Linked DNA regions of Priestia megaterium. The main gene of each other region encodes a partner of the protein of the gene in region 3 in a complex. Links are inferred from orthologs where the notes say so. Each region holds a gene or a part of one and is shown on either strand. Other genes may lie near its edges. The genes, in order: pnp, rny and pfkA.

Region 1 (5,771 bases), 160 kb from region 3 along the record:
GAAACGATTGAAATTCGACATCCACACCACTTTCAACGAGAAGCTGTTCAACAATCAGTGTTAGCGCTTGGTTATTTTGATGGTGTGCATTTAGGGCATCAGCAAGTGATAAATTCAGCAAAACAGTTAGCCGATGAAAAAGGCATAGCTAGTGCTGTGATGACGTTTACTCCTCACCCTTCTGTGGTGCTCGGGCGCAATGTGCAGCACATTGATATGATCACACCGCTTCAAGAAAAAAAGAAACTCATTGAGGAAATGGGAATTGACTTTTTATATATCGTTCATTTTGATAAACAGTTTGCAGCACTATTGCCTCAAGAGTTTGTTGATCAGTATATTATTGGACTGAATGTACAGCATGTGGTAGCTGGATTTGACTATACGTATGGAAAGTTAGGTAAAGGAACAATGGAAATACTACCATTTCATTCTCGATCAAAATTCACGCAAACAACAATTGATAAGTTAACAAATGGCGAAGAAAAAATTAGTTCAACGCTTATTCGCGAAAGTTTAGCAAATGGAGATATGCATCGAGTAAAAGAGCTGCTTGGCCGCTATTATGAAGTGTCAGGTACAGTGACTCATGGAGAAAAGCGAGGCAGGCAAATAGGTTTTCCTACTGCTAACATCGCTTTAGACGATGAGTATTTACTTCCACGCATCGGCGTGTATGCTGTTGAGCTTCAGCTTCACGGTAAGTGGTATGCAGGAGTGTGCAACGTGGGCTACAAGCCGACTTTTCACGATAATTTAGAAAAGCCAACAATCGAAGTCCACTTATTATCATTTGACGAGCAAATCTACGATCAGCACGTAACGGTGAAATGGCACCGAATGATTCGCTCAGAAAAAAAGTTCAGCGGCATCGAAGAGCTTGTCGGTCAGATCTCAAAGGACAAGGAAGAAGCCCTTGCTTATTTTGAAGGAATTCAAAAAAACAAGAAATAAAAAAATATATATAAATAGCTGCTACGACTTGCTTTTTGTTCTAATAAGTAGTAACATAACACTTGTATGTAAAACAACCATTGCTTGGCATTACGATTCACCAACGTTTTGCTCGGTAACTGGGGTTTAATAATAAGGAGGTGAATAGGATGGCTATCACACAAGAGCGTAAAAATGAAATCATTAGTGAGTACAAAACTCATGCGAACGACACTGGTTCTCCAGAAGTTCAAATCGCTGTCCTAACAGAGCAAATTAACAATCTAAACGGTCACTTACGTACTCATAAAAAGGATCACCATTCACGTCGTGGTCTTTTAAAAATGGTAGGTCGACGTCGTAACTTACTTAACTACCTACGTAACAAAGACGTTACTCGTTATCGTGAGTTAATCAACAAACTTGGTTTACGTCGATAATAAGAAGAAAGCGGGAGCATTCCCGCTTTTTTAGTATGTACATTTAAGAAACATTAAAGATGCTACATAATGTGAAAAAAGCTATTGTTTTTGGATATTTCGTTTATAATAAAACTATCACATTTGATTACATACATATTTTATATGTAGAGAGGGGTACTCGTCGATATGGAACAAGAAAAACGAGTGTTCTCTGTAGATCTAGCTGGACGAAAGCTAGAAGTTGAAGTTGGCCAGTTGGCAAAACAAGCAAATGGCGCAGCATTAATCCGCTATGGAGACACAGTTGTATTAAGTACAGCAACGGCTTCAAAAGAGCCTAAAAATGTAGATTTCTTCCCGTTAACAGTAAACTATGAAGAGCGTTTATATGCAGTCGGTAAAATCCCAGGTGGATTCATTAAGCGTGAAGGCAGACCAAGTGAAAAAGCAATCTTGGCTAGCCGTTTAATCGACCGTCCGATTCGTCCTTTATTCGCAGATGGTTTCCGAAACGAAGTTCAAGTTGTCAGCGTTGTAATGAGCGTAGACCAAAACTGTTCTTCAGAAATCGCAGCAATGTTTGGTTCTTCATTAGCATTATCAGTATCTGATATTCCATTTGAAGGTCCTATTGCAGGCGTAATCGTAGGCCGTGTAGACAATGAATTTGTTGTAAACCCAACGGTAGATGAGCTTGAAAAAAGCGATATTCATCTGACGGTTGCTGGTACAAAAGACGCGATCAACATGGTTGAAGCAGGCGCTGATGAAGTACCGGAAGAAGTAATGTTAGAAGCAATTATGTTTGGACACGAGCAAATTAAAAAATTAATTGCGTTCCAAGAAGAAATTGTAGCAGCAGTAGGCAAAGAAAAAGTTGAAGTTGAGCTTTATACTGTTAATGCTGACCTTGAGCGTCAAGTTCGCGAAATTGCAGAAGGTGACATGAATCGTGCTGTTCAAGTTCAAGAAAAGCATGCGCGCGAAAATGCGATTAAAGAAGTGAAAAGCGCTGTAGCTGCAAAATTTGAAGAGCAAGATGTAGAAGAAGAAGTACTAAATCAAGTGAATGAAATTTTGTCGAAGCTTGTTAAAAGTGAAGTGCGTCGCTTGATCACAGAAGAAAAAGTACGTCCTGATGGCCGTAGTATTGACGAAATTCGTCCACTTTCTTCTGAAACAAACTTGCTTCCACGTACACACGGATCTGGATTATTTACGCGTGGACAAACTCAAGCGCTTAGCATCTGTACATTAGGTGCACTTGGCGATGTGCAAATTTTAGATGGTTTAAGTGTAGAAGAATCTAAACGCTTCATGCATCACTATAACTTCCCTTCATTTAGTGTTGGTGAAACTAGACCGATGCGCGGACCGGGTCGTCGTGAAATTGGACATGGTGCGCTAGGTGAACGTGCACTTGAACCGGTTATTCCAAATGAAAAAGATTTCCCTTATACAATTCGTCTTGTATCTGAAGTATTAGAGTCAAACGGTTCTACTTCACAAGCAAGTATTTGTGCAAGTACGCTTGCAATGATGGATGCTGGGGTTCCAATTAAAGCACCTGTAGCAGGGATTGCAATGGGTCTGATCAAATCAGGTGAACACTACTCGATTCTAACGGACATTCAAGGAATGGAAGATCACCTAGGAGACATGGACTTTAAAGTAGCAGGTACCGAAAATGGCGTAACTGCGCTTCAAATGGATATTAAAATTGACGGGTTATCTCGTGAAATTTTAGACGAAGCCCTTCAACAAGCGAAAAAAGGCCGTATGCAAATCTTAAATCATATGATGTCAACGATTGCTACGCCTCGTCAAGAGCTTTCTCAATATGCGCCTAAGATCCTTACAATGGCGATTAACCCTGATAAAATTCGTGATGTTATTGGACCAAGCGGCAAGCAAATCAATAAAATCATCGAAGAAACAGGCGTTAAAATTGATATCGAACAAGATGGTACAATCTTCATTTCTTCTATTGATCAGCCGATGAATGAAAAAGCGAAGAAAATCATTGAAGATCTTGTACGCGAAGTTGAAGTCGGCCAAATGTACTTAGGAAAAGTAAAACGAATTGAAAAATTCGGTGCATTTGTAGAAATCTTCAGCGGAAAAGATGGGCTTGTTCATATTTCAGAGCTTGCAGAAGAGCGTATTGGAAAAGTCGAAGACGTTGTAGCGATTGGTGACGAGCTTTTAGTTAAAGTCATGGAAATTGATAAACAAGGTCGCGTTAACTTATCTCGTAAAGCAATTTTAAAAGAACAAAAAGAAAAAGAAGAAAAAGCAAAAGAAACAAAATAATCTTCTTTTACTACTATATAGATATTGTGAAATCGTCCATACATGAAGAAAATCCATGTGTAGGGCGATTTTATCGTTTGTAGATGTTTGTTCTACCTTGTCCTCTTTATACATATTTTAAATGGTAAAGGGGGAAGGATAAGTGAAGAGAACCATTGTGCAATTTACAGCATTTCTATTTTTACTGGCAATTACATATAAATCTATTTATAATCCTTTTGCTGAAGCATATATAGAAGCACTTAAATCCGATGTACAACTTGTATCAGCTCAGCATGATGCGTTATATCAAAAGATTGAAGAAAAAGCAAAAGATTATGAAAAGCCAGCAGCGAATGCACGAATCGATCCCGTTTGGAAACGGGTTCCTGGCTATAACGGCATAAAAGTTGATCTTGCTGCTTCTTATAAAAATATGAAACCTGCGGGTAAATTTGATGAAAAAAAATTAGTGTACAAACAGGTTAGACCAAAGGTTCACTTGAAGGATTTACCACAGGAACCTATCTACCGTGGACACGATGAAAAGCCTATGGTATCGTTTACAGTGAACGTAGCATGGGGGAACGAGTATTTGCCTAAAATGTTAGAAGTGCTGAAAAAGCACCATGCTAAAGCAACCTTCTTTTTAGAAGGAAAATGGGTTAAAAATAATCCAGATATGGCAAAAATGATTGTAGACGCAGGGCATGAAGTGGGAAACCACTCTTATTCTCATCCTGATATGGCCACTTTATCGGCTAGTCAAATCAATCAGCAGCTTAAAAAAACGAATGATATTATTACATCTACTACGGGACAAAAAGTAAAATGGTTTGCTCCGCCGAGCGGCAGTTTTCGCCCCGAAGTAGTAACGCTTGCTTCTCAGTTAAAAATGAGTACAATCATGTGGACAGTTGATACAATCGATTGGCAAAAGCCAAGTTCAGAAGTGTTAATTAATCGAGTAATGAAAAAGATTCATCCAGGGGCTATTGTACTGATGCACCCAACTGAATCAACGGCTGAATCGCTTGACCAATTGTTAACCGATATTGAACGCAAAGGCCTGAAAGTTAGCGATGTGTCAACAATGCTAGATGAAGAAAGAATGATGAAAATACCTTCTTCTACTAAGAAGTAAGTGAGATAAGCAAAAGGGAGGCACTAGCTTGATAAAACGATATACGTGCAAAAATGGTGTAAGAATTGTATTGGAAAATATCCCAACTGTTCGATCTGTGGCCATTGGGGTATGGATCGGAACGGGTTCTCGAAGTGAACACCCTGAAATTAATGGTGTATCACATTTTCTTGAACATATGTTTTTTAAAGGAACAAAAACAAGATCTGCTCGTGAAATTGCAGAAAGCTTCGACCGCATTGGGGGACAAGTAAATGCATTCACTTCTAAAGAATACACGTGCTACTATGCAAAAGTATTAGACGAACACGCAGATCAAGCGCTAGATGTGCTGGCGGATATGTTCTTTAATTCTTCATTTGATGAAGAGGAATTAGCTCGTGAAAAAAATGTTGTATATGAAGAAATTAAAATGTATGAAGATACACCTGACGATATTGTACACGATCTATTAGGAAAAGCCGTATATGGTAATCATCCATTAGGGTATCCAATTTTAGGAACGGAAGATACGTTAAAAACATTTAACGGTGATTCGCTTCGTCAATATATGGAGCAAATGTATATTCCTGAAAACATCGTTATTTCAGTAGCTGGAAACATTGATGAGAGTTTTATACAACAGGTGGAAAACTATTTTGGTACATATACGTCAAGTCATTCCGCTCATCAATATGTTCAGCCTGAGTTCCATACAAATCATATTGCGCGCAAAAAAGAGACAGAACAAGCTCATCTTTGCCTTGGCTTTAAAGGTTTGCCAATCGGCGGAGAAGATGTATATAGCTTAATTGTATTAAACAACGTGCTTGGCGGAAGCATGAGCAGTCGTTTGTTCCAAGAAGTCCGTGAACAGCGCGGCTTGGCTTACTCTGTTTTCTCTTATCATTCTTCTTATCGAGACAGCGGTCTTGTAACGATTTATGGGGGAACTGGAAGCCATCAGCTCGACGTATTATATGATACGGTTCAAGAAACGC
Region 2 (5,798 bases), 130 kb from region 3 along the record:
TAAAAAACAGGCAATTGTACTTGAAGGTTCGACAGTGCTCCCTAATGATTACGGAATGGCTCCAGGTATGGGGCTTACAGTAGAGGGAAAACACTATATGCTATTCCCAGGGCCGCCAAAAGAGCTCTATCCAATGTATGAAGCATATGGTCAAGAATTTTTAGCTCAAAAGCTTGAATTAAAAGAAAGTATTGAATCACGCGTTCTTCGTTTTTTCGGAATAGGAGAATCACAGCTTGAGACGGAAATTGAAGATTTGCTTGATGCGCAAACAAACCCGACGATTGCACCGCTTGCAGGAGATGGAGAAGTGACGCTTCGCTTAACTGCTAAGCACGCTGATGCTGCTGAAGCACAGCGCATGTTAGACGAAGTGGAAAAAACCATTTCAGAGCGCGTAGGCGAGTATTTATATGGATACGAAGCAACTTCTTTACATAATGAATTGGTAAAAGAATTAACGGCACAAGGCTTGACGATTGCTTCAGCCGAAAGTTTAACCGGCGGGTTATTCAGCGAACGTTTAACAACTGTTTCAGGTGCTGGAGAAGTTGTTAAAGGCAGCCTGGTAGCCTATCATTATGAAATCAAGCAAAATATTCTCGGAGTGAGCGAACACACGCTGAATCAGTACGGAGCTGTTAGCGAGCAGTGCGCGGCTGAAATGGCTCAGCGTATTCAACAGTTATACAAAACGGATATTGGCATCGGTTTTACGGGTGTAGCTGGACCCTCTAAACAAGAAGGACACCCTGTAGGAACAGTGCATATAGGGGTCGCTTATAAGGATCAAACTCCTCAAGTTTACAGTTTGCAGCTATCTGGAAGCCGCCAAGGAATTCGTTCACGAACGGTTAATTACGGCTGTCATTACGTATTGAAGACGATAAAAAAATAAAGAAAAAAGGCTGCTTAGTTTTACCAAAGCAGCCTTTTTTTAATTTTATAAAAAACGAACATTTATTCGCTTTTTGCTTGTCAAACGACCTAAAAACTAGTATAGTAAGTTATAGAAAGTTGTTAATTCGACATTGCTACTACATCGTAGTAAGTTTGCAGTTTATAGATGATTTCAAAGAGATAGAGGAGGAAATTGAGTGAACGATCGTCAAGCAGCCCTTGATATGGCTTTAAAGCAAATTGAAAAGCAATTTGGTAAAGGTTCAATTATGAAATTAGGTGAACAAACGGAAAAAAGAATTTCTACAATTCCAAGTGGTTCATTAGCATTAGATATAGCTTTAGGCGTAGGTGGATATCCACGTGGACGTGTGGTGGAAGTATATGGCCCAGAAAGCTCAGGTAAAACAACAGTTGCTCTTCACGCGATTGCAGAAGTTCAACAGCAGGGCGGACAGGCTGCATTTATCGATGCGGAGCACGCGTTAGATCCTGTATATGCTCAAAAATTAGGTGTTAATATTGATGAGCTGTTATTATCTCAGCCTGATACAGGAGAACAAGCTTTAGAAATCGCTGAAGCTTTAGTTCGAAGCGGCGCAGTAGATATTATTGTTGTTGACTCAGTAGCAGCGTTAGTGCCAAAAGCGGAAATTGAAGGAGAAATGGGAGACTCTCACGTGGGTCTACAAGCTCGTTTAATGTCTCAAGCATTGCGTAAACTATCTGGAGCTATTAACAAGTCTAAAACAATCGCTATCTTTATTAACCAAATTCGTGAAAAAGTCGGCGTAATGTTTGGTAACCCTGAAACAACTCCTGGTGGACGTGCGCTTAAATTCTACTCTTCAGTGCGTCTAGAAGTGCGTCGTGCAGAGCAGTTAAAGCAAGGAAATGATATCGTAGGTAACAAAACAAGAATTAAAGTTGTGAAAAATAAAGTAGCTCCGCCTTTCCGTGCTGCCGAAGTAGATATTATGTACGGAGAAGGTATTTCAAAAGAGGGTGAAATTTTGGATATCGCTTCTGAACTAGATATTGTCCAAAAAAGTGGATCTTGGTATTCATATAATGACGAGCGTCTAGGTCAAGGCCGTGAAAATGCAAAGCAATTCTTAAAAGAAAATACTGATATTCGTCAGGAAATTGCGGGACAAGTGCGTGAACATCATGGTTTAGACCAAGATGGAGAGCCAGCTCCTGAGGATGACGATCAAGGCGATTTAAATATTTAATTTGCTGCGAGATAAAAAAAGACTCCTCTATTTCAAAGAAGGGGTCTTTTTTTTGTAAAAATTGTTAATGCTAGAAAAGTAACATGCGAAATTTCAATATATACTGTAGAGGCAGGCTTGACAATAAAAATGCACAGATTTACAATTAAGATGTATATTTTCCCTTTTTAAAACATTTTAGCGTTTAAAAGCCTTTGTGTGTATATTGAAAGGTGAATACGATGTACATGCCGACATGAAATTTAAAACTTACAAGTTTATAGCAAGGGGAGGTGAAATGATGGATACTAATACAATCATCTTCGCTTTGCTTGGCCTAATCGTCGGTGCAGTTGTTGGCTTTTTTGTTTGTAAATCGATTGCTGAAGCTAAAATTGCGGGAGCAAAGTCTAGTGCAGAACAAATTATTGATGAAGGAACCCGCGAGGCGGAAGCTTTGAAAAAAGAAGCTTTACTAGAAGCGAAGGATGAAATCCATCAGCTTCGTACAGAGGCAGAACAAGATATTCGTGATCGTCGAGCAGAACTTCAAAAACAAGAAAATCGATTAATGCAAAAAGAGGAAAATCTTGATCGTAAAGACGAATCACTTGATAAACGTGAAGCGTTACTTGAAAAGAAAGATGATTCTCTTACTGTTAAACAACAGCATATTGAAGAGATGGAAAGCAAAGTTGAAGAAGTAGTACGTGCACAGCAAACAGAGCTAGAGCGCATTTCAAGCTTAACAAGAGAAGATGCAAGAGCGATTATTTTAGATCGTGTTGAAAATGAACTTTCCCACGACATTGCAATAATGGTAAAAGAAACAGAAAACCGTGCAAAAGAAGACGCCGATAAAAAGGCGAAAGAAATTCTTTCACTTGCTATTCAGCGTTGCGCAGCAGATCATGTTGCTGAAACGACTGTCTCAGTTGTTAACTTGCCAAATGACGAAATGAAAGGCCGAATTATCGGTCGAGAAGGTCGAAACATCCGTACGCTTGAAACTTTGACAGGAATTGATCTTATTATTGATGATACGCCAGAAGCAGTTATTTTATCAGGATTTGACCCAATTCGTCGTGAGACAGCAAGAATTGCACTTGATAAACTCGTTCAAGATGGTCGTATCCATCCCGCACGTATTGAAGAAATGGTTGAAAAATCTCGCCGCGAAGTGGACGAATATATTCGTGAAGTCGGTGAACAAACGACGTTTGAAGTCGGTGTTCATGGGTTGCACCCAGACTTGATGAAAATTCTTGGGCGCTTAAAATTTAGAACAAGCTATGGTCAAAATGTGCTGAAACATTCAATGGAAGTAGCGCATTTATCAGGACTTATGGCTGCTGAATTAGGTGAAGATGAAACGTTAGCCAAACGAGCAGGATTGTTACATGATATTGGTAAAGCAATTGACCATGAGGTAGAAGGAAGCCACGTAGAAATCGGTGTTGAATTAGCTACAAAGTATAAAGAACATCCGGTTGTTATTAACGCGATTGCTTCTCACCATGGAGATACAGAACCAACATCAATCATTGCTGTACTAGTTGCAGCAGCGGATGCATTATCTGCTGCAAGACCAGGTGCTCGCAGTGAGACGTTAGAAAACTACATTCGTCGTCTTGAAAAGTTAGAAGAAATTTCAGAGTCTTATGAAGGCGTTGAAAAATCATTTGCAATTCAAGCAGGGCGTGAAGTTCGTATTATGGTGAAACCAGATACGATTGGTGATCTAGAAGCGCATCGACTTGCTCGAGATATCCGAAAACGAATTGAAGATGAGCTGGATTATCCTGGCCACATCAAAGTAACGGTTATTCGCGAAACAAGAGCAGTAGAGTATGCAAAATAAAAATGAAGTGGCGTTTCGCCACTTTATTTTTTTTCGTAGAGATGAAGATGCAGATTAAGAATGAAGTATAGGAGCTTTTACATGAGAATTTTATTTATTGGAGACGTAGTTGGTTCTCCAGGCCGTGAAATGGTTGAAGAATATTTACCGAGATTAAAAAGAAAATACTCTCCGGGACTTACAATTGTGAATGGAGAAAATGCAGCTTCAGGAAAAGGAATTACCGAAAAGATTTATCGTCAGTTCTTACAAGCAGGGGCTAACATTATTACTCTTGGTAACCATGCGTGGGACAAACGTGAAATTTTTGATTTTATTGACGATGCAAAAAATCTTGTTCGTCCAGCTAATTTTCCTGAAGGTACACCGGGCAAGGGAATTACGTATTTTACGTACAATCAGCTTGAGGTAGCCGTGATTAATTTACAAGGGCGCACGTTTATGGCTCCGCTTGATTGTCCATTTCAAAAAGCAGATGAACTGATTGAAGAAGCACGTCAGCGCACTCCGCTTATTTTTATTGATTTTCATGCTGAAACAACAAGTGAAAAGCAAGCGATTAGCTGGTATGTGGACGGTCGTGTCAGCGCTGTTGTCGGCACTCATACGCACGTTCAAACAGCTGACAATCGTATATTGCCAAAAGGAACAGCCTACATCTCTGACGTAGGAATGACGGGACCTTATGACGGCATTTTAGGGATGGAGCGCGAAGCAGTTATTAAGCGTTTTTTAACGTCTCTTCCTGTTCGATTTGAAGTGCCAAAAGAAGGAAGAACGCAGCTTAGTGGAATCGTTATTGATATTGATCAAAAGACGGGGAAAGCAACAAAAACAGAGCGAATTTTAATCAACGAAGACCATCCGTTTTTTGAATAAAGGGAAAAAGTCAATGTGTCGAAAGACGATACGTTGGCTTTTTTATTTTGTCAAAAACGTAAAAAGAAAAAAGAAAGGTGTAGAAATATAAGTTTTTGAATATTTAGGAAAAACAAGCAGGAATACGTTTGACATATCGTGAATATAGTAACATTGAAATCAATTAAGTCATTGGTCTAATGATCTCTCATCATACATTGTAAAGAATAAGGAGGAGCTAGATATGGAAATATTAAAAGTTTCAGCAAAGTCTAATCCAAATTCAGTTGCTGGTGCCTTAGCAGGCGTGCTGCGCGAACGCGGCGCAGCAGAAATTCAAGCCATTGGGGCCGGGGCGCTTAATCAAGCAGTAAAAGCTGTAGCAATCGCAAGAGGGTTCGTTGCACCAAGTGGGGTTGATTTAATCTGCATCCCAGCTTTTACAGATATTCAAATTGATGGAGAAGAGCGAACAGCCATTAAATTAATTGTAGAGCCGCGATAATTATAAAAACCACGGACCTGTAAAGCGCAGAAGCCAAACAGGTCCTTTTTGTATAGAGCTAAAGGGGTGTGGGTTGTGATATTTGATGCTCATTGTGATGTATTGATGAAGCTCTGGTTAAATAAACGTTTATCTTTTACATATGATTTAGCGCTGCATGTGACGTTAGAAGGAATAAAAAAAGCAAAAGGGAAAGTTCAGCTATTCGCTATTTATATTCCAGAAGCGGTTCCGGCAGCTCAACGCTTTGATGTTGCGTTAGAAATGATCCAGCTGTTTCAGAGTCATATTTTATCGCTTCCCGGTGTGAAATGGGTTCGTTCAAAGCACGATATAGATAGCTTAAAAAAAGGTGAAATAGGAGCAATGCTGACGCTTGAAGGGTGCGATGCCATTGATACCAGTTTAGTTCGTTTAAAGACACTTTTTTCACTGGGTGTACGTTCAGTAGGTTTGACAT
Region 3 (5,717 bases):
AACATTTGGCTTTAAAAGGCGCTCACACGCTGTACATTGTGGGAGAGCTGACTGATTTAAATACGCTAAGTCATACTCTTTTTTACACCTCGGACAATGAGCTCTCTTAATGGACCCATGAATTTCAAAAACGTTCGTGCTTCCTGCATCTTGGTGCAGCCCATCGATATTTTGCGTAATCACATGCACGGTTTTGGCGTCTTCTAGTTCAGCAATAAAGCGATGGCCCGTATTTGCTTTATAATGATGCAGCATTTTAATATGAAAAATTTCTTTAAACAGCGGCCAAAATTCATGAGGATACTGTTCATAGAAGTCAGCAGCTACTATGTCCACAAAGCTTTTGTTTTGGCGATATAAGCCATTTTGAGAGCGAAAGTCAGGTATGCCCGACTCTGTGCTCATTCCTGCTCCCGTAAAAAAACAAATGTGTTTAGCATCATCAATGAGCTGTTTTAATTCTTTGTACTGGTTTGACATTGCATTTCTCTCCTATTTAACAATTAGCACAGGAATTGTTACTTGCTGTGCTATCTTAGAACTAACGCTTCCAAGCAGCATGCCTTTTACAGGATTTAACCCTCTGCTCCCTATTACTACAAGGTCAAATGAATTTTGATTAGCAAATTGAATCACTGTTTTAGCCGCGTCTCCGTGCATAAAGGTGATCTCATACTCCACGTTTCCTTGCTTTAAAATTTCATCCGTTGTATGTATCCGACTTTCCCGTTCCTCGTCGCGGCTAAGTGATTTTAATCTTGAATCACCTTCTACTGCATAAATAACTTGAATAAAACTGTTTTCCGTAAGCTGAGCCAGCTGAACGGCTTTTTCTGTTGCTTTAGCTGCATGCTCTGAGCCATCTGAGGCAAGTAAAATTCGTTTAAACATCACGCTTCCTCTCCTCTTTTATAAAATGGTCTTCTCTCTTTACTATATCACTCGCTGTTCAAATGTAATCATTTTTTTGATTATTTCTATAATTTTTAAAATTATTTGTCTACTTTTATGATAAACTGAAAGAAAACGTGTACAGAGGGGATGAACCAATGTTTGGTTTTGAATTAATTTGCACTTTTTGCAAAGGGCTCGGAAAGCTAGCTGTTATTCCTGGTATCGGTTACATGAAAACATGCAAACACTGTGAAGGGACAGGGATGCAGTCAAAAAAAGACGAAACTCCTTCAATATAAGAAGTTTCGCCTCAGCAACACTGTGATTAGATTGAAAGCTCTTTAGATAAACGGTACATATCAGCATTGATATGGTGAGGTTCACCTAAAATTTCCATAATATCATAATCTACAATTTCATTTTTACGGATACCGATTGCACGGCCGCCTTTACCTTCTAGTAAAAGTTCGACTGCACGACCGCCGAAACGGCTTCCTAGCACACGATCTTGAGCAGTTGGGGAACCACCGCGCTGAATGTGTCCTAATACTGTTACACGCGTTTCAATACCTGCAGCTTCATGAAGCTGTTTCGCTACTTCATTACCATTGGCTACACCTTCAGCTACCACGATAATGCTGTGCTTTTTACCGCGCTCTTGTCCTTTTCTCAAACGATCAACCATTTCTTGGAACTCATCTTTTGCTTCTGGGATAAGGATTGTTTCCGCACCGCCAGCAAGACCTGACCAAAGAGCAATGTCTCCTGCATTACGACCCATAACTTCAATAATAAACGTACGCTCATGAGAAGTCGCCGTATCACGGATTTTATCAATTGCATCGATAACCGTATGAAGAGCCGTATCAAATCCTAGTGTAAAATCTGTTCCTGGAATGTCGTTATCAATTGTTCCTGGAATACCGATACAAGGGAAACCAAGCTCTGTTAGTTTTACAGCTCCCATATATGATCCGTCTCCACCGATAACTACTAAGCCTTCAATACCGTGCTTCTTAAGGTTTTCAATACCTTTTAAACGCCCTTCTTCTGTTTTGAATTCTGGACATCTTGCAGAATAAAGCATCGTTCCGCCGCGTTGAATGATGTCACCAACATCTCCAACTTCTAGCTTTTTAATATTTCCTTCTATTAATCCTTGATATCCTTGGAAGATACCATAAACTTCCATACCTTCATGAATTGCTTTACGCACAACAGCACGAACCGCAGGATTCATACCTGGAGAATCTCCGCCGCTTGTTAATACACCTATTCTTTTCATTACTTTCACCTCATCAAAGTCACATATATGACTACTATATTATAGTTCTACATTTTACCCGAGTTCGAACTTTTTGTGTAGTAATTCACAACATATTTCTTTGTTAAATTTTAAATGTACATACTTTTTCATATCTTTTAGTTATTTACCGTCAAATATTCAAAGTTTTTCTAGCAATATTACACATCTAAAGAACCCTTTTAATTACAGCTTTTATAAGACTATATTCACCTTTATATTTCATTTTTTTCATATATGTAATGAAATTGTAACGTAGAACACTGTCGAAAGATGATATGATGAATTTACTCAAATCAGGAAAAATTTTCAGGGGGTACTAGTTTTATGAAAAAAGTAATAGCAGCTCTTACGCTTGCTGGCGTTATTGTTTCTACTAGCCCGATTGTCAGCCAAGCGGCTCTAGGCGACCAAACGCTTCGCCAAGGCATGAATCACCAAGATGTTAAACAACTACAACAAACGTTGAAAAATAAAGGTTATTTTAAAGGGAATACGACTACATACTTTGGGACTGTTACAACTTCTGCTGTAAAATCATTTCAGCGCAAAAATGGACTAGCAGCAGATGGTATTGTCGGAAAAGGAACGTACGCTAAACTAGGCGTTTCAGCAAAGGGCAAATCGTCTTCTAGCTCAGCGCGCTATAACCCTAACGCAGTGATTAACAAAGGAAAACAGTACATGGGCGTTCGCTATCGCTGGGGCGGAACAACGCCAAGCGGCTTTGACTGCAGCGGTTTTATTGGCTATGCGTTCAAACATGGCGGCGGGGTTCAGCTTCCTCGAACAGTAGCTCAAATTTACCAAAAAGGAACGCGCGTCTCAAGTCCAAAAGCTGGAGATATTGTGTTCTTCCAAACCTATACAAAAGGGCCTTCCCATGCAGGAATTTATTTAGGAAACAACCAGTTTCTTCACTGTTCTTCATCTAAAGGTGTGAGCATCTCTTCTCTAAAAGAGAGCTATTGGAGCAAACGCTATTTAGGTGCTAAAAGAATGTAGTTTCGATAAAAAGGGCAAGCTGTGCGATTTTGATGCGGCTTGCTCTTTTTCTGCATGTAAAAGATTTGGTATAGTAGAAGCAGCGCATTACAAAACCAAGCGTGTAGATGAATACTGTAAAGGAAGTTGAATAAATGCACACCCTTTTAATTGACATGGATTCTGTCATTTGTGATCTTATGACGGATTGGCATAACCAATATAACAAAGATTATTGCGACAGCTTATCGGTTGAAAAGTTAAAATGCTGGGAATCAGAAAAGTATGTAAAGCCGGAATGCGGCACAAAGATTTATGACTACCTCGATCAGCCGGGGCTTTTTTTACATTTACAACCTCTGCCTCATGCTGTTGAGGTTCTTAAACGACTTTATGAAAGGTTTTCCATTTTAATTGTCACAAGCAGCCGTACCTATGCTTATACAGAAAAAGAGCAGTGGGTTGAAAAACACCTTCCGTTTATCGGAAAGTACAATATCGTGTTTACACACCAAAAAGATAAAATATACGGAGACTTGCTATTTGATGATGCACCGCATAATTTGAAGGCTTTTCAAGCTACAGGTCGCCATGCTGTTGCCATGAGCTACCCATACAACGAAGAAGTAAATGTCCCTCGCGTGGACGATTGGCTTCAGTTTGAACAGTACGTAAATACTTATTTCAACGAATGTTAATCAAAAAAACACGTAGACTTTGTCATCAGAGAATGAATGCAGTGCGTTTGTGAGCACAGCTATAAGCATAAAAAAACCGCCTTTTGGGCGGTTTTTGACGGATAGCCCCCTAAGGGTTATCCGCTTTTTATTTAAAAAAGATATCGTTTTTTAGTACTTATCAGCTGATGAAAAAAAGTCCATAATGGCATGGATAATTTCAACGGACTGAAAAGAAAACAATGATATGGCTGTTAATGAAAAGAAACCAATCATGGCCATACGTACAAGTAACATAGACTAATCGCCTCCCTGTTTTGAACTAAATGAACGCACCCAAAACAATTCGCTATCTGTCTTTGTTTGTACGACGTTTTCGCCAAGCAAAGGCAGCTCATTCACTGCGTGTAACAATGACAATGAATCTTCATCTTTCTCTTAAAGACTAAGCGTATAGTTAGTATATCAAATGAAACTTTTTCTTCAAGGCTATACTAGCGGTAAAAAAGGAAATAGTATGAAACGATGCGTTTTATCTTTACTTCATACAATTCAGTACCCTAATATTTATTATATTAAACCTTTTAGAAAAATTGCTACTATAATATCTTTTTTATAAAAAAGATATTAAGACCTAACTAAATTATTCCAATCCAAAGACGAACAAACGAGATAAATAATCTCAACTGCTTGTTACGTTGCTGTTGATTTCCTTGTAAGACTTCGCTTTCCCCAGGCGGCTGATGAGCCTCCTCGTCTACATACATAAAATCTACGTTCACTATATCAATGAAAAAATCCGAATGCGTTGGATTCTCCAGCAAGAATCAAACGCGTTCGGATCTTCCTTCAACTAAAATAATTTTGCCCCAGATTCTTCACATTATCGACACGTACTGTAATACTCATTAACAATGTCTAAAATAGTTGGGTATTCTTCCACCCATGTAAAGTTTGTTTTTTCGTTTTCTTTTTTTACTGTTTCTTGTTCTGCACCGATCTTTTCCATTATTCAATCTCTCCCTTTAACTGTTATATAACATTTATATTAACTAAACTTTGTTTTATAACAACTTTAAAAAGAAAGTTGGACAATGAGTATGAAAAAAAGTTATTGCAGGGATAAAATTTTCACATAATACGTACGGTTCCTCGGTCCATCAAACTCACAAAAATAAATTCCTTGCCACGTTCCTAGCAGCAGCTGCCCATCGTGAATGATTATATGCTGAGAGGGGCCGACCGTGCTCGCTTTGAGATGTGCCGCCGTATTTCCTTCCATATGAAGATCTAACTTATGTTCCCAAGGATATACTTCATCGAAGCGTCGGATCATATCCGTTTTTACATCGGGATCCGCATTTTCATTAATTGTTATACCAGCGGTTGTATGAGGACAGTAAACAACTACAGCCCCTTCTTTTAATCCTTCTGTTCTTATTACTGCTTGTACATGACTCGTAACGTCGATCATTTCGTCACGCTTATTCGTTTTTAACGTAAATGAATGTAGCATACCATCACCTCTTTTCTTTACCATAACATATCTTTTCTATTCTTCCACATTTTTCGCATAACTCGTTTTTACATCGTAAACACTAAGCTCATTAATACAACAGGCGGTGAGTTTATTTATGCTTGATTCAAAATTTCAGCCCAATGCAGACTACACCGTTCAAACGTTTCTAGATTTGGTGGGTCAAAATACAGATGTTGGTTCCAAAAAATTATGGCTGTCCCCCACAAAATATATATGCATTATTTATCTCCAAGGATTAGTCGACGGAGAAAAACTTGATAATCTCACTCAGCATATTGTTGAGACCAAAGCAAAAAGTGAAACGCAAACACTCGATGAC

What was found.
Region 1: pfkA (region 3) and pnp share a complex: the UniProt entries of both Bacillus subtilis proteins name them as parts of the possible RNA degradosome complex. The link is inferred for Priestia megaterium from one-to-one orthologs.
Region 2: pfkA (region 3) and rny share a complex: the UniProt entries of both Bacillus subtilis proteins name them as parts of the possible RNA degradosome complex. The link is inferred for Priestia megaterium from one-to-one orthologs.

The regions. Positions count from the first base shown.
Region 1 is NZ_CP023317.1:3,914,116-3,919,886, reverse strand. The notes cover bases 1,206-4,104. They hold pnp (polyribonucleotide nucleotidyltransferase), read left to right. Parts: upstream 1,206-1,541; coding sequence 1,542-3,668; downstream 3,669-4,104. Other genes in these bases: CEQ83_RS20030 (polysaccharide deacetylase family protein), read left to right, coding at 3,811-4,104; rpsO (30S ribosomal protein S15), read left to right, coding at 1,206-1,373. In the rest of the region: ribF (bifunctional riboflavin kinase/FAD synthetase), read left to right, coding at 1-954; more of rpsO, read left to right, coding at 1,104-1,205; more of CEQ83_RS20030, read left to right, coding at 4,105-4,791; CEQ83_RS20025 (M16 family metallopeptidase), read left to right, coding at 4,820-5,771. UniProt on the Bacillus subtilis protein: Involved in mRNA degradation. Catalyzes the phosphorolysis of single-stranded polyribonucleotides processively in the 3'- to 5'-direction. Necessary for competence development in Bacillus subtilis.
Region 2 is NZ_CP023317.1:3,883,810-3,889,607, reverse strand. Bases 1,770-4,695 are described here. They hold rny (ribonuclease Y), read left to right. Parts: upstream 1,770-2,415; coding sequence 2,416-3,975; downstream 3,976-4,695. Other genes in these bases: CEQ83_RS19895 (TIGR00282 family metallophosphoesterase), read left to right, coding at 4,057-4,695; recA (recombinase RecA), read left to right, coding at 1,770-2,135. In the rest of the region: CEQ83_RS19910 (competence/damage-inducible protein A), read left to right, coding at 1-898; more of recA, read left to right, coding at 1,098-1,769; more of CEQ83_RS19895, read left to right, coding at 4,696-4,854; stage V sporulation protein SpoVS, read left to right, coding at 5,078-5,338; CEQ83_RS19885 (dipeptidase), read left to right, coding at 5,414-5,798. UniProt on the Bacillus subtilis protein: Endoribonuclease that initiates mRNA decay. Initiates the decay of all SAM-dependent riboswitches, such as yitJ riboswitch. Involved in processing of the gapA operon mRNA, it cleaves between cggR and gapA.
Region 3 is NZ_CP023317.1:3,755,755-3,761,471, forward strand. What follows is about bases 200-3,044. They hold pfkA (6-phosphofructokinase), read right to left. Parts: upstream 2,180-3,044; coding sequence 1,220-2,179; downstream 200-1,219. Other genes in these bases: CEQ83_RS19255 (NAD-dependent protein deacylase), read right to left, coding at 200-480; CEQ83_RS19260 (universal stress protein), read right to left, coding at 493-891; CEQ83_RS27245 (hypothetical protein), read left to right, coding at 1,050-1,193; CEQ83_RS19270 (C40 family peptidase), read left to right, coding at 2,525-3,044. In the rest of the region: more of CEQ83_RS19255, read right to left, coding at 1-199; more of CEQ83_RS19270, read left to right, coding at 3,045-3,202; CEQ83_RS19275 (5' nucleotidase, NT5C type), read left to right, coding at 3,337-3,879; CEQ83_RS27680 (hypothetical protein), read right to left, coding at 4,030-4,155; CEQ83_RS27685 (hypothetical protein), read right to left, coding at 4,742-4,867; CEQ83_RS19280 (secondary thiamine-phosphate synthase enzyme YjbQ), read right to left, coding at 4,970-5,374; CEQ83_RS19285 (spore germination protein), read left to right, coding at 5,493-5,717. UniProt on the Bacillus subtilis protein: Catalyzes the phosphorylation of D-fructose 6-phosphate to fructose 1,6-bisphosphate by ATP, the first committing step of glycolysis.